3 regions of the Mesorhizobium sp. P2_A12 genome follow, and region 1 is predicted to be linked to each of the others. Evidence: predicted binding sites of a transcription regulator. Region 1 holds the regulator's gene; each other region holds the start of a gene.
The links. Region 1 encodes LexA, which represses DNA repair genes until DNA is damaged. Its sites were predicted from a motif close to TGTTCNNNNTGTGTTCNG; they were not measured.
Positions count from the first base shown of each region.

Region 2: recA (recombinase RecA) is a predicted target of LexA. The motif match lies at 2,507-2,524, and genes of this name have one in related genera.
Region 3: AC1DZU_RS12405 (helicase-related protein) is a predicted target of LexA. The motif match lies at 2,032-2,049, and genes of this name have one in related genera.

Region 1 covers NZ_JBFUCU010000012.1:141,548-145,779, reverse strand. Annotated here, with positions in the region: gene AC1DZU_RS23235 (ComEC/Rec2 family competence protein) at 1-1,669, shown strand, start outside; gene lexA (transcriptional repressor LexA) at 1,663-2,400, opposite strand; gene AC1DZU_RS23225 (GntR family transcriptional regulator) at 2,773-3,510, opposite strand; gene kynU (kynureninase) at 3,673-4,232, shown strand, end outside.
Region 2 covers NZ_JBFUCU010000009.1:231,701-235,932, forward strand. Annotated here, with positions in the region: gene alaS (alanine--tRNA ligase) at 1-960, opposite strand, end outside; gene recA (recombinase RecA) at 1,352-2,449, opposite strand; gene AC1DZU_RS20860 (carbohydrate kinase family protein) at 2,731-3,675, shown strand; gene AC1DZU_RS20865 (pseudouridine-5'-phosphate glycosidase) at 3,751-4,232, shown strand, end outside.
Region 3 covers NZ_JBFUCU010000004.1:432,924-437,155, reverse strand. Annotated here, with positions in the region: gene AC1DZU_RS12415 (acetyl-CoA C-acetyltransferase) at 1-624, shown strand, start outside; gene phbB (acetoacetyl-CoA reductase) at 718-1,443, shown strand; gene AC1DZU_RS12405 (helicase-related protein) at 2,218-4,232, shown strand, end outside.

The sequences.
Region 1 (4,232 bases):
GTTTTTCCTCGGCAATCCGAAGCTTGTCGCCGGCAATGACGACGACATGCCGCCTTCGGCCCGCCTTGCCTCGGAGATAGAAAATGCCCGTGAAGCCATCGCCGACCATATCAGGGGCAGTGTCGGTGGCGCCGAAGGCGAGATCGCCGCGGCGCTGATCGTCGGCGTGCGCGCCGGCATTCCCGACGAGATCAACGAAGCGATGCGGCGCACCGGCATCTACCACGTCATCTCCATTTCAGGACTGCACATGGCGCTGGTCGCAGGCACCATCATGATGCTGATGCGCAGCGCCTTTGCCCTGTTTCCGGACTTTTCCGCGCGCCGGCCCGTCAAGAAATACGCCGCGGCCGCGGCCCTTTTCTCGATCGCCGCCTATCTCGTCATCTCAGGCGTCGTCGTTGCCGCAGAGCGCAGCTTCATCATGCTGGCGGTGATGCTAATTGCGGTGCTGTTCGATCGGGCGGCGCTGACCATGCGCAACCTGGCGATCTCGGCGATCGCGGTCATTTTGGTGTCGCCGCATGAAGTGGTCGGCCCAAGTTTCCAGATGTCATTCGCGGCGACCGCGGCGCTGGTCGGTGCCTATGCCGGCTGGTCGGATCATCGTGCGGCGAAAACGAAACCGCCGCCGCCACGGCGATCTCTGCCTGGCTTTCTCACCAGAAAATTCCTGTTGGCGATGGGCGGCCTTGCCATGACCTCCATCATTGCCGGCAGCGCCACGGCGCTTTTTGCCATCTGGCATTTTCAGCGGGTGTCGCCGCTCAGCCTGTTCGCCAATCTCGCCATTATGCCAATCGTCTCGCTGGTTGTGATGCCTTTCGCCGTCCTCAGTGCGCTGGCGATGCCCTTTGGCGCCGATGGTCCCTTTCTTTACGTGATGGGCAAAGGCCTGACGGTGATGATCGCCATGTCCGGATGGATTTCCGAGCGCTCGCCGGTGGACGCGGTCGGGTTGATTTCGCAGCAGTCTGTCCTGCTGGTGGCGATTGCCTTGGTCATCGCGACGATGGCGACGACATGGCTGCGGCTCGCAGCCCTTCCGTTCGCGCTTGCCGGCCTGTTGACCGTCTCGGACACGCGCGCCCCGGACGTGCTGATCTCGGAGGACGCCAGGCTGGTTGCGCTGCCGATCGGGGGTGGCGAACTCGCCGTCAGCCGGGCACGCCCGAACGAATTCACGGTCGACAACTGGAAACGCGCGCTGACATCCGAAACCATCGTCATGCCGGAGGTGTTCAGCAAAGGAGACGGGCAATTCGAGATAGCCGATGCCGCCGAGTTGCCGTCGGGCGCGCCTTTCTATTGCACATCAGGCATTTGTCTCGCCAAGCATCCGTCTGGTGCGATCATCGCGCATGTCGAAGACCGAAAGGACGCCTGGATGGCCTGCGGCTTCGCCGACCTGATCGTCATCAATGACGCCACGGCCTATGACCCCTGTCACAATCCGCTGGTGCTCGTCATCACCAAACGACAACTGGCCCGCAAGGGTAGCGCGGCCGTCTTCTTCGATCGCCAATCGGCGACCACGCCTGCGACGATCAGCTTCGCGGTGGACGGGTCATACCGGCCCTGGCACACGCAGCGCAAGTTTTCGCGCGAGGCGAGGGGCCTGCCACCCTACCGCAAACCCGAAAAGCCGGTCGCAAGCTCGGCTCAGTAGCGTCTGATCAGCCCGACGAGCTTGCCTTGCACCTTGACCCTGTCCGGTCCGAAAATGCGGGTTTCATAGGCCGGGTTGGCGGCTTCGAGAGCAATCGAGGCACCCTTGCGGCGGAACCGCTTCAGCGTCGCTTCCTCTTCATCCACCAGCGCCACGATGATCTCACCCGGGCTGGCTGTATCGGCGTTGCGGATGATGACGGTATCGCCGTCGAAGATGCCGGCATCGATCATCGAGTCGCCCTTGACCTCAAGGGCATAGTGTTCGCCGCCCATGATCATGTCCGGCGGCACCGAGATCGAATGCGTCTGGTGCTGGATGGCGTCGATCGGCACACCGGCCGCGATGCGTCCCATGACCGGGATCGACACGGCGGAGACCACGTCGTCGTCATTGCCGGCCGAAGGCATCCGTGAAGACGCAGGCTTGAGTTGCCGGCCAAGGCCGCCTTGACCGAGGCTGCCCTGGATGACGCTTGGCGAGAACTTCTTTGCCGCATTGAGGCCTGGCGCGATCGAATCCGGCAGCCGCAGCACTTCCAACGCGCGCGCCCGATTGGGCAGGCGGCGAATGAAGCCGCGCTCCTCCAGCGCCGTGATCAGCCGGTGTATGCCGGATTTGGAGGCAAGGTCGAGTGCTTCCTTCATCTCGTCGAAGGATGGCGGAATGCCGCTTTCCTTGAGCCGTTCATGAATGAACATCAGGAGTTCGTGTTGTTTGCGCGTCAGCATGGCAGCCCCCAGGTTACCCAAAACCAGAATCGGAAAAACAAACCCAGAACAAACACTATCTGTTCCAGTTGTGTTCCGCAACCGTTTAAAGTTTAATGAACTTGTTAAGGTGGCTGAAATTATTTGGCGCCCCGGCAGTGGGTCGCGATCGACGCTTGCCTGCCAACGCCGAGCGCTTGGTTGGATTGAAATTGCTATGGTTAATGACCTGTGGCCCACCCTGTGTCGGGCTTGGCCTCGGCCAACGCTGGAGCTCGACAAGAGGGCTTGGTTCACTTCACCGGTCGTGGCTCCCCGTGAACGAAAGGGAGCCAAAATGCCAACTTTGGCGGAGGAATTGGCCATATCGGCCTTGCCTTGTTCGTCGTCGCATTACCGTTTGTTTGAGCTGCCGTCGCCGGCGTGGACATAGACATGCAGCGTGTAGCCGATGTGGGCAACCATCAGGGTTTTCGCGCGCTCGATGTTGCGATCCAGCGCCGCCTCCATGAGCGCGGTATGATCTTTGATCGCGACGGCCTGGCGCAGCGCCTCCATGGCCTCTTCGTAGCCATGCTGGAGACCGGCGGCCGCACGCAAGGTTGGCGCCAGGCCAAGAAAGCGGTGATGGCGACGCAACTGATCCGCGATCGTGGAGTGGAAGGTCAGCAGCCAGGGGGATGTTGCCGCGCTGAGCAATGCCGCGTGGAAAGCCTCGTGCTTTTCATCCCATTCGTCGACCACGTTGTCGGACGGGTCGTCGACCGCGGTCCTGCTGCGCGACAGCCGATAGTGGGCAGCGACGACGGCGTCCTCCCATTCACGGCCGCCTTTCTCGATCGATTCCTGGAGCAGAGGCAGTTCAACCACCAATCTGGCGCGTGACAGATCTTCCAGCTCGTTGCGCGAGACCGGAGCGACGGCAAAGCCGCGATTGCTGATGGCGGTCACCAGGCGCTCGGCCTCCAATCGCGAGAGCGCCTCGCGCAGCGGTGTCCAGCCGATGCCGTAGCTGTTGCGCAACGCGCTAAGCTTGAGCGGTGCGCCGGGCTTCAGACGGGTGGTGAGGATATCGCGGCGCAGCAGCTTGTAGGCTGCTTCTGTCTTCGAGAAGTGCTCGTCGTCCAGCATTGCCGACCATCCGTACCAATTGGCCGGGTGATTATATATGAAATCCTTCCATTGCGTAAATTATATATAATGTTTGACAACACCCAAGGGACTGCCCATGATCGCCAAATGTTTCACCTGATATGTTCATCTGAGCACGCCCATGCGCGGGGATAGTCGACCATGAATGCAACTCCCGATCTCGCTGCAATCGAGGCGATGGACGCCGCGGACCCGCTACGCGCCATGCGCGATCGTTTCGTCTTGCCGCAAGGGGTGATCTACCTCGACGGCAATTCGCTTGGTGCGGCTTCACCCACCGTCTTCGACGAACTGAACAAGGCCGCGACACAGGAATGGGCGCAGGACCTCATCCGTGCCTGGAACACCGCCGGCTGGTTCGACATGCCGGTCGAGCTTGGCGACCAACTCGGACGCCTGATCGGCGCCGCGGCTGGCCAGACTGTGGTCTGCGATACGACGTCGATCAACATCTACAAGGTGCTACATGCGGCGCTCGCAATGCGGCCGGATCGGTCAGTCATCGTGGCCGAGGGCGACAGCTTCCCAACCGATCTCTATATGGCCGAGGGCGTAGCTTCGACGCGGCCCGGTACGATCCTGCGGCTCGAGGGCGTCGATGCGCCTGATATCGAGGACCTGATCGACGAGCGCGTCGCCGTTATCCTGGTCAACCACGTCAACTACAAATCCGGCCAGTTGCGCGACATGGCGGCGCTGAC
Region 2 (4,232 bases), on a different contig from region 1:
ATCGCGGGCGCCGAGCAACTGCGCATGACGCATGGCGCGGCGCATGATGCGGCGCAGGACATAGCCACGGCCTTCGTTCGACGGCAGCACGCCGTCCGCGACCAGGAACGAGGACGAGCGCAGATGATCGGCAATGACGCGGAAGGACGCGACCGTCTCCTTGTCGGGACCGTGCCCGATGGCGGACGACGCCGCGTCGATCAGGTGACGGAACAGATCGGTCTCAAAGACGCTCTCCACCCCTTGCATGATGGACGCCATGCGCTCCAGCCCCATGCCGGTGTCGATCGACGGGCGCGGCAGGTCGATGCGCTCCTCCTTCGTCACCTGTTCATACTGCATGAAGACCAGGTTCCAGAATTCGAGGAAACGGTCGCCGTCCTCCTCGGGGCTGCCGGGAGGGCCGCCCCAGATGTGTTCGCCGCGGTCGATGAAGATCTCGGAGCACGGCCCGCAAGGTCCGGTGTCGCCCATCGCCCAGAAATTGTCCGAGGTCGCGATGCGAATGATGCGGTCGTCGGAAAAACCGGCGATCTTCTTCCAGAAGCCGGCAGCCTCATCGTCCGTGTGATAGACGGTGACCAGCAGCTTGTCCTTGTTCAGCCCGAATTCCTTGGTGATCAGGTTCCAGGCAAGCTCGATGGCGCGCTCCTTGAAATAGTCGCCAAAGGAGAAATTGCCGAGCATTTCGAAGAAGGTCAGATGGCGCGCGGTGTAGCCGACATTGTCGAGGTCGTTATGCTTGCCGCCGGCGCGGACGCTCTTCTGCGCGGTGGAGGCGCGCGAATAGGGCCGCTTCTCCAGGCCGGTGAAGACGTTTTTGAACTGCACCATGCCGGCGTTGGTGAACATCAGCGTCGGATCGTTGCGCGGTACCAGCGGGCTCGACGCGACGATCTCGTGACCCTCCTTGCGGAAGTAGTCGAGAAAAGTCGACCGGATCTCGTTCACGCCACTCATGAATGCTGCCTTTTCGAGAAAACCGCCGGCAAACCGGCGGAAAATGGGCTCTGGGTCTCAAAGCGCGCCGCGCTGAAAACGGATTCAGTCGTCGCGCCTTAAGTTCTTGCTTCCATGCATGTCGTTGTCCCAAAACCGCTGCGCACTTTGGGCGACATCCATAAGAAAATAGACTTGGCCTTTTAGCGGTCGCACCGCACCCTGTCCAGAAACACGGAATTGGTCCAAATCGCGCGCTTGCCGACCATCAGCGCCAGCCGCAAAATGAAAAACCGCCGGCTCGAAAGCCGGCGGTTTGGAACGCAAAAAACACTGAACTCAATTACATAAGCTTGAGATAATAGAACAGGATTATGGCCGATCTTCGGCCGGCATCCTGTGCACGAAGTAGTTACATCGCGCCGGATTCCTCCTCGAAACCGTCGTCGCCGCTCTCGGCGCCGCCATTCTCGAGGAATTTCTCGGCGATCAACCCGGCATTCTGCCTGAGCGCCAGTTCGATCTCGCGCGCCGTGTCGGGATTGTCGCGCAGGAACAGTTTGGCATTCTCGCGGCCCTGGCCGAGACGCTGCGAATTGTAGGAGAACCAGGCGCCCGACTTCTCGACCACGCCGGCCTTGACGCCGAGGTCGACCAGTTCGCCGGTCTTGGATACGCCTTCGCCATACATGATGTCGAACTCGACCACCTTGAAGGGCGGCGCCAGCTTGTTCTTGACCACCTTGACGCGGGTCTGGTTGCCGACGACCTCGTCGCGGTCCTTGACCGAGCCGATGCGGCGGATGTCGAGGCGGACCGAGGCGTAGAATTTCAGCGCGTTGCCGCCCGTTGTGGTCTCGGGCGAACCGAACATGACGCCGATCTTCATGCGGATCTGGTTGATGAAGATGACCATGGTGTTGGAGCGTGAGATCGAGGCGGTCAGCTTGCGCAGCGCCTGGCTCATCAGGCGGGCCTGCAGGCCAGGCAGCGAATCGCCCATCTCGCCTTCGATTTCGGCACGCGGCGTCAGCGCCGCGACCGAATCGACCACCAGCACATCGATGGCACCGGAGCGCACCAGCGTGTCGCAGATTTCCAGCGCCTGTTCACCGGTGTCGGGCTGCGAGATCAGAAGGTTTTCCAGATCGACGCCAAGCTTGCGGGCATAGACCGGATCGAGCGCATGCTCAGCATCGACGAAGGCGCAGATGCCGCCTTTCTTCTGGGCTTCCGCGACGGTGTGCAACGCAAGCGTCGTCTTGCCCGAGCTTTCCGGCCCGTAGATCTCGATGATGCGGCCACGCGGCAGGCCACCGACGCCAAGCGCGATGTCGAGGCCGAGCGAGCCCGTCGGCACGGTTTCAATCTCGACGACCTGCTCGTTCGCGCCGAGCCGCATGATCGAGCCCTTGCCGAAAGCCCGCTCGATTTGCGACAGCGCCGCGTCCAGAGCCTTTGATTTGTCCACCGCTTTGTCCTCTACCAGCCGCAAAGAATTCTGAGCCATGATACATCACCCCTTGGTCGTCAATGAAGGCCGGACAATCCGTAATCCCTGCCTATTTGTACCTTTTTTGTTCTTGTTTGGCAAGAGGGTTCAAGTATCTGAAAGGCAATCACTATCCGGATTTGTTCTTTTTTTGTCCCAAGAATCACATCAGGAGCGCACCTCGCATTGGGCCAGACCGCATACTCGTTTCGATCTGCCGAATCGCCTGCCAGCATGCGAGGCTCCGTCGCACAGCCTAACGCTTGTACCGCTGGAATAACAAAGGTCATATCGTCGGCATGGTGAAATCTCCAAGAATCCTGGCCGTGGGCGGCGCCCATATCGACCGGCGTGGCCAGGTGTCCGGCGCTTACGTGCCGGCCGCGTCCAATCCCGGCACGATGCGCGAGGATGTCGGCGGGGGCGTCTTCAATGCCTTGCGCAGTGCGGTCCGGCGCGGTGTTTCGGCCTCGCTGCTGTCGGTGCGCGGCGGCGATGCCGCCGCCGATACGGTTTCACGGGCCATCGCCAAAGCCGGGATTGCCGACCTGTCGGCGGTGTTCCTCGATCGCACGACGCCAAGCTATACGGCGCTGATCGACAGCGAGGGCGAGCTGATCGTCGGCTTTGCCGACATGGCGCTCTATGAACTGGCGTTTCCCAAGCAGGTCAGGCGCTCCAAGGTGCGCGAGGTACTCGCCGCCGCCGATGCCGTCTTCTGCGACGCCAATTTGCCGACGGCGGCACTGGAGAGGCTCGTGGCACTCGCCGCCGGCAAACCCGTCTTCGCCATTGCCATTTCGCCGGCCAAGATCGTGCGCCTGAGGCCGGTGCTCGGCAATCTGGCCGTCGTCTTCATGAACCAGCGCGAGGCCGTCGCACTTGCCGGCCTGGACGGTGCGGCTTCGGGGTACGACATCGTCGACGGGCTGAAACGCGCCGGGCTCAAAAGCGGCGTGGTGACAGCGGGCGGCGCTTCGATGCTGGGCTTCGATGAAGCCGGCACCTTCTCGATCCTGCCGCCGACGCCAAGAAAGGTCACCGACGTCACCGGCGCCGGCGATGCGCTGGCGGGTGCGACGGTCGCTGCCTCGCTGCGCGGCATGCCGTTGCGCGCAGCCCTGCGCGAAGGCATTGCCGCGGCGACGCTGGCCATCGAAAGCGCCGACGCCGTTCCCGATTTCACCGCCGCTGATTTCACCGAGGCGCTGGCTCTTGTGCCGGACGCGCAGGAAGTGGCATGAGACCGGCCAGTTCATAGTGCCGGAGTGTTTTCGCGCGTCCTAGTGGAGGCGCATCGCACCGGATTGGAGATCAGGATGACACCAGAAACCGCCCGCCCCTTCATCGATATCCATGCGCCGGTGGCACAGGCCTTGGCCGCCGGGCGGCCGGTGGTGGCGCTGGAGAGCACCATCATCACCCATGGCATGCCCTACCCCGACAATGGCGCCATGGCGGCCGATGTCGAAAAGATCATCAGCGATGGCGGCGCCGTGCCGGCGACGATCGCCGTGGTTGGCGGGCGCATCAAGATCGGGCTTTCGGATGGCGAGCGCGAGTCCCTTGCCATGACCGGCGATGCCATGAAGCTGTCGCGCGCCGACCTCGGCTTCGCGGTGGCGCAAGGGCGCACGGGCGGCACCACCGTCGCCGCCACGATGATCGCGGCGCATATGGTCGGCATCAAGGTGTTCGCCACCGGCGGCATCGGCGGCGTGCACAAGGGTGCGGAAAAGAGTTTCGACATTTCCGCCGACCTCGACGAACTGGCGCGCACGCCGGTCATCGTCGTGTCGGC
Region 3 (4,232 bases), on a different contig from region 1:
GCCGAGGCGGCGCAGAAGGCCGGCAAGTTCAAGGACGAGATCGTCGCCGTCACCATCAAGGGCAGGAAGGGCGACACCATTGTCGACCAGGACGAGTACATCCGCCACGGTGCCACGCTCGACGCCATGACCAAGCTGAAGCCGGCTTTCGACAAGGACGGTACGGTGACCGCCGCCAACGCCTCCGGCATCAATGACGGCGCCGCCGGTGCGGTGCTGATGAGCGAAGCGGAAGCGGTGAGGCGCGGCATCACCCCGCTGGCGCGCATCGTGTCCTGGGCAACCGCTGGCGTCGACCCGCAGATCATGGGCACCGGTCCGATACCGGCTTCGCGCAAGGCATTGGAGAAGGCCGGCTGGTCGGTCGGCGATCTCGACCTGATCGAGGCCAACGAGGCCTTTGCCGCCCAGGCTTGCGCCGTCAACAAGGACATGGGCTGGGATCCCTCGATCGTCAACGTCAATGGCGGCGCCATTGCCATCGGCCATCCGATCGGTGCTTCGGGTGCCCGCATCTTCAACACGCTGGTCTTCGAGATGCGCCGGCGCGGCGCCAAGAAAGGCCTCGCCACCCTATGCATCGGCGGCGGCATGGGCGTCGCCATGTGCGTGGAAGCGCTCTAAGGATATCACCTGAACGGGCGGCGCGAGCCGCCCGGTCGGTATGCAGTGCCTGCCAAGCCCGACAACAGGGCGATATCAAAATAGGGGAAACGCATGACCAAGGTAGCAATCGTCACAGGCGGATCGCGCGGCATCGGCGCGGCGATCTCGATAGCATTGAAGAACGCCGGCTATTCGGTTGCCGCCAACTACGCCGGCAATGACGACGCGGCGGCGAAATTCAAGGCCGAGACCGGTATCCCGGTCTACAAATGGTCGGTCGCCGACTACGATTCCTGCACCGCCGGCATCAAGCAGGTCGAGGCTGATCTCGGTCCGGTCTCGGTGCTGGTCAACAATGCCGGCATCACCCGCGACGCCATGTTCCACAAGATCACGCGCGAACAGTGGAAAGAAGTCATCGACACCAATTTGTCGGGCGTCTTCAACATGACGCATCCGCTGTGGAGCGGCATGCGCGACCGCAAGTTCGGCCGCGTCATCACCATCTCCTCGATCAACGGCCAGAAGGGCCAGGCCGGACAGGTGAATTATTCCGCCGCCAAGGCTGGCGATATCGGCTTTTCGAAGGCGCTCGCCCAGGAAGGGGCCCGCGCCGGCATCACCGTCAATGTCATCTGCCCCGGCTATATCGCCACTGAAATGGTCAAGGCGATCGACGAGAAGGTGCTCAACGAGCGCATCATCCCGCAGATCCCCGTCGGCCGCCTCGGCGAACCGGAAGAGATCGCGCGCTGCGTTGTCTTCCTCGCATCCGAAGATGCCGGCTTCATCACCGGCTCGACCATCTCAGCCAATGGCGGCCAATACTTCGCCTGAAGCATTTCACTTCGTCTGAAGCATTCCAGGAAAAGTGCGAAGCGGTTTTTTGTCCAGACGGTAGAAGCGCCGGTGTGGGTGGAGAGATCGACGGACCGGCAAACCGGTCCGTCATTCGCCGGCGACTTCATGCCTTCGACCTGCCCCACGCCGGCTGGTGCCCCATTACGGCACGCAGAGGTTAACAACCACCGGCTGCCCAGTGCAAAAGTGGCTTTGCAACCTGTGGATTCTCGGTGGATAAGCTGTTCGCAACACAAGATATTGGGGTGAACAAAACGGGAAGATTCTGGCATCGCCGATTCGTAGCCGATTCGTTCCGGCTTTGAGCGGAGTGTTAACGACAACGGCTGGAATCGCCCGTCAAATCCTTAACGCCGCTTAGGAAAGATCAACAATTTCATAATCTTGGATGAGGCGAGCCAAGGCATTCCAGTCGTTCGCCGGCAAAGGTTAACGACAGAGCTCGCCCTGCATGAAACGGGCCAGTTCGTTGATTCAGCATATGGTGAGACTCGTGGTCACAAAATCCATATGTAGCCGTGAACAAAAGCTGAATCTGGTCGAGTCACTGATTCGTCTCCGATTCGTTCCAGACTCGTTCCAACTGTTAATCCGCAACCATTCTGGAGCTTGACAGGAGATGACTTCGAGCCACCGGTGGAACATTCCGCTTTCGCTTCGCGCTCGAAATCCTTATGTGTCGCCTGTCATACGCGCCACTTGAGGCACGCTCCCGACAACGAGAGACCAGAAAGCCTTATTTCCAGGTCGATGAACATCCAGTCGAAACATACCGAGCCGCTGATCCTATCGGGCCGTGACGTGACCGCCGTGCTTGGGCCGACCAACACCGGCAAGACCCATCTCGCCATCGAGCGCATGGTGGCGCACGAGAGCGGCATCATCGGCCTGCCGCTCAGGCTGCTTGCGCGTGAGGTCTATGGCCGCGTCTGCGACAAGGTCGGCGCCCACAAGGTCGCGCTGATCACCGGCGAGGAGAAGATCCAGCCGCCCGGCGCCAAATATTCGGTCTGCACCGTCGAGGCCATGCCGCGCGAAACCGACGCCGCCTTCGTCGCCATCGACGAGGTGCAGTTGGCCGGCGATCTCGAGCGCGGCCACATCTTCACCGACCGCATCCTGCACCTGCGCGGCCGCCAAGAAACGCTGCTGCTGGGTGCGGCCACGATGCACGGCATCCTCCAGCGCCTCTTGAAGGGTGTCTCGGTGGTGACGCGGCCGAGGCTGTCGCATCTTGCCTATGCCGGTTCGAAGAAGCTGACGCGGCTGCCGCGGCGCACGGCGATCGTCGCCTTCTCCGCCGACGAGGTCTATGCCATCGCCGAATTGATCCGCCGCCAGCAGGGTGGCGCCGCCGTCGTGCTCGGCGCCCTGTCGCCTCGCACCCGCAACGCCCAGGTGGCGCTGTTCCAGTCGGGCGACGTCGACTATCTCATCGCCACCGACGCCATCGGCATGGGTCTCAACCTTGATCTCGATCATGTCGCCTTCGCCCAGAACCGCAAGTTCGACGGCTATCAGTATCGCAACCTGACGGCGGCCGAGCTTGGCCAGATCGCCGGCCGCGCCGGCCGGCATCTTCGCGACGGCACGTTTGGCGTCACCGGCCAGGTCGATCCGCTGGACGAGGATCTGGTCAAGAAGATCGAAGGCCACGACTTCGACCCGGTGAAGGTGCTGCAGTGGCGCACCGCGCATTTCGACTTCGCCAGCCTCGACGCGCTGAAACGCTCGATCGAGACCAACGCCCCGGTCGAGGGGCTGACGCGGGCACTGCCTGCCGTCGATGCGCAGGCGCTCGAGCACCTGTCGCGCGACGAGGATATCCGCGCACTCGCCACCAATGCCAAACGCGTAGCGCTGCTGTGGGAAGCCTGCGCCCTGCCCGATTACCGCAAGATCGCGCCGGCCCAGCATGCCGACCTCATTGCTTCGATCTATACCGACCTCGCCCGGCATGGCCATGTCGACGAAAATTACATGGCCGAACAGGTGCGCCGCGCCGACACCACCGAAGGCGATATCGACACGCTGTCGCATCGCATTGCCCAGATCCGCACCTGGACATTCGTGTCGAACCGGCCCGGCTGGCTGGCCGATCAGGCACACTGGCAGGAAAAGACGCGCGAAATCGAAGACAGATTGTCGGATGCGCTGCATGAGCGGTTGACGAAACGCTTCGTAGACCGCAGGACTTCCGTCCTCATGCGGCGCCTTAGAGAAAATACCATGCCCGAAGCCGAAATTAGTCCTACCGGAACCGTCCTTGTCGAAGGCCACCATGTCGGCGAGTTGCAAGGGTTCCGCTTCACCGCCGACCAGACCGCCGGCGGCGAAGACGCCAAGGCGGTGCGCACTGCCGCTCAGAAGGCGCTTGCAGCCGAATTCGAGGCGCGCGCCGAACGCTTCGGCGCTAGCGCCAATGGCGATATCGCGCTTGGCTCGGACGGCACCCTGCGCTGGATCGGAGCGCCGATCGGCACGCTGGTTGCAGGCGAAGACACGCTGAAGCCGCGCCTCGTGCTGCTGGCCGACGAACAGTTGACCGGCCCGGCGCGCGACAAGGTCGCGGCGCGTGCCGAGCGTTTCGTCAATTTCCAGATCGAGTTGCTGCTGAAGCCGCTGGTCGACCTGAAGAACGCCGACCAGATTGCCGGCATCGGCCGCGGCATCGCCTTCCAGCTGGTCGAGAATTTCGGCCTCATCAACCGCCGCGACATTGCCGAGGAGATGAAGTCGCTCGACCAGGAGGGCCGTGCCGCCCT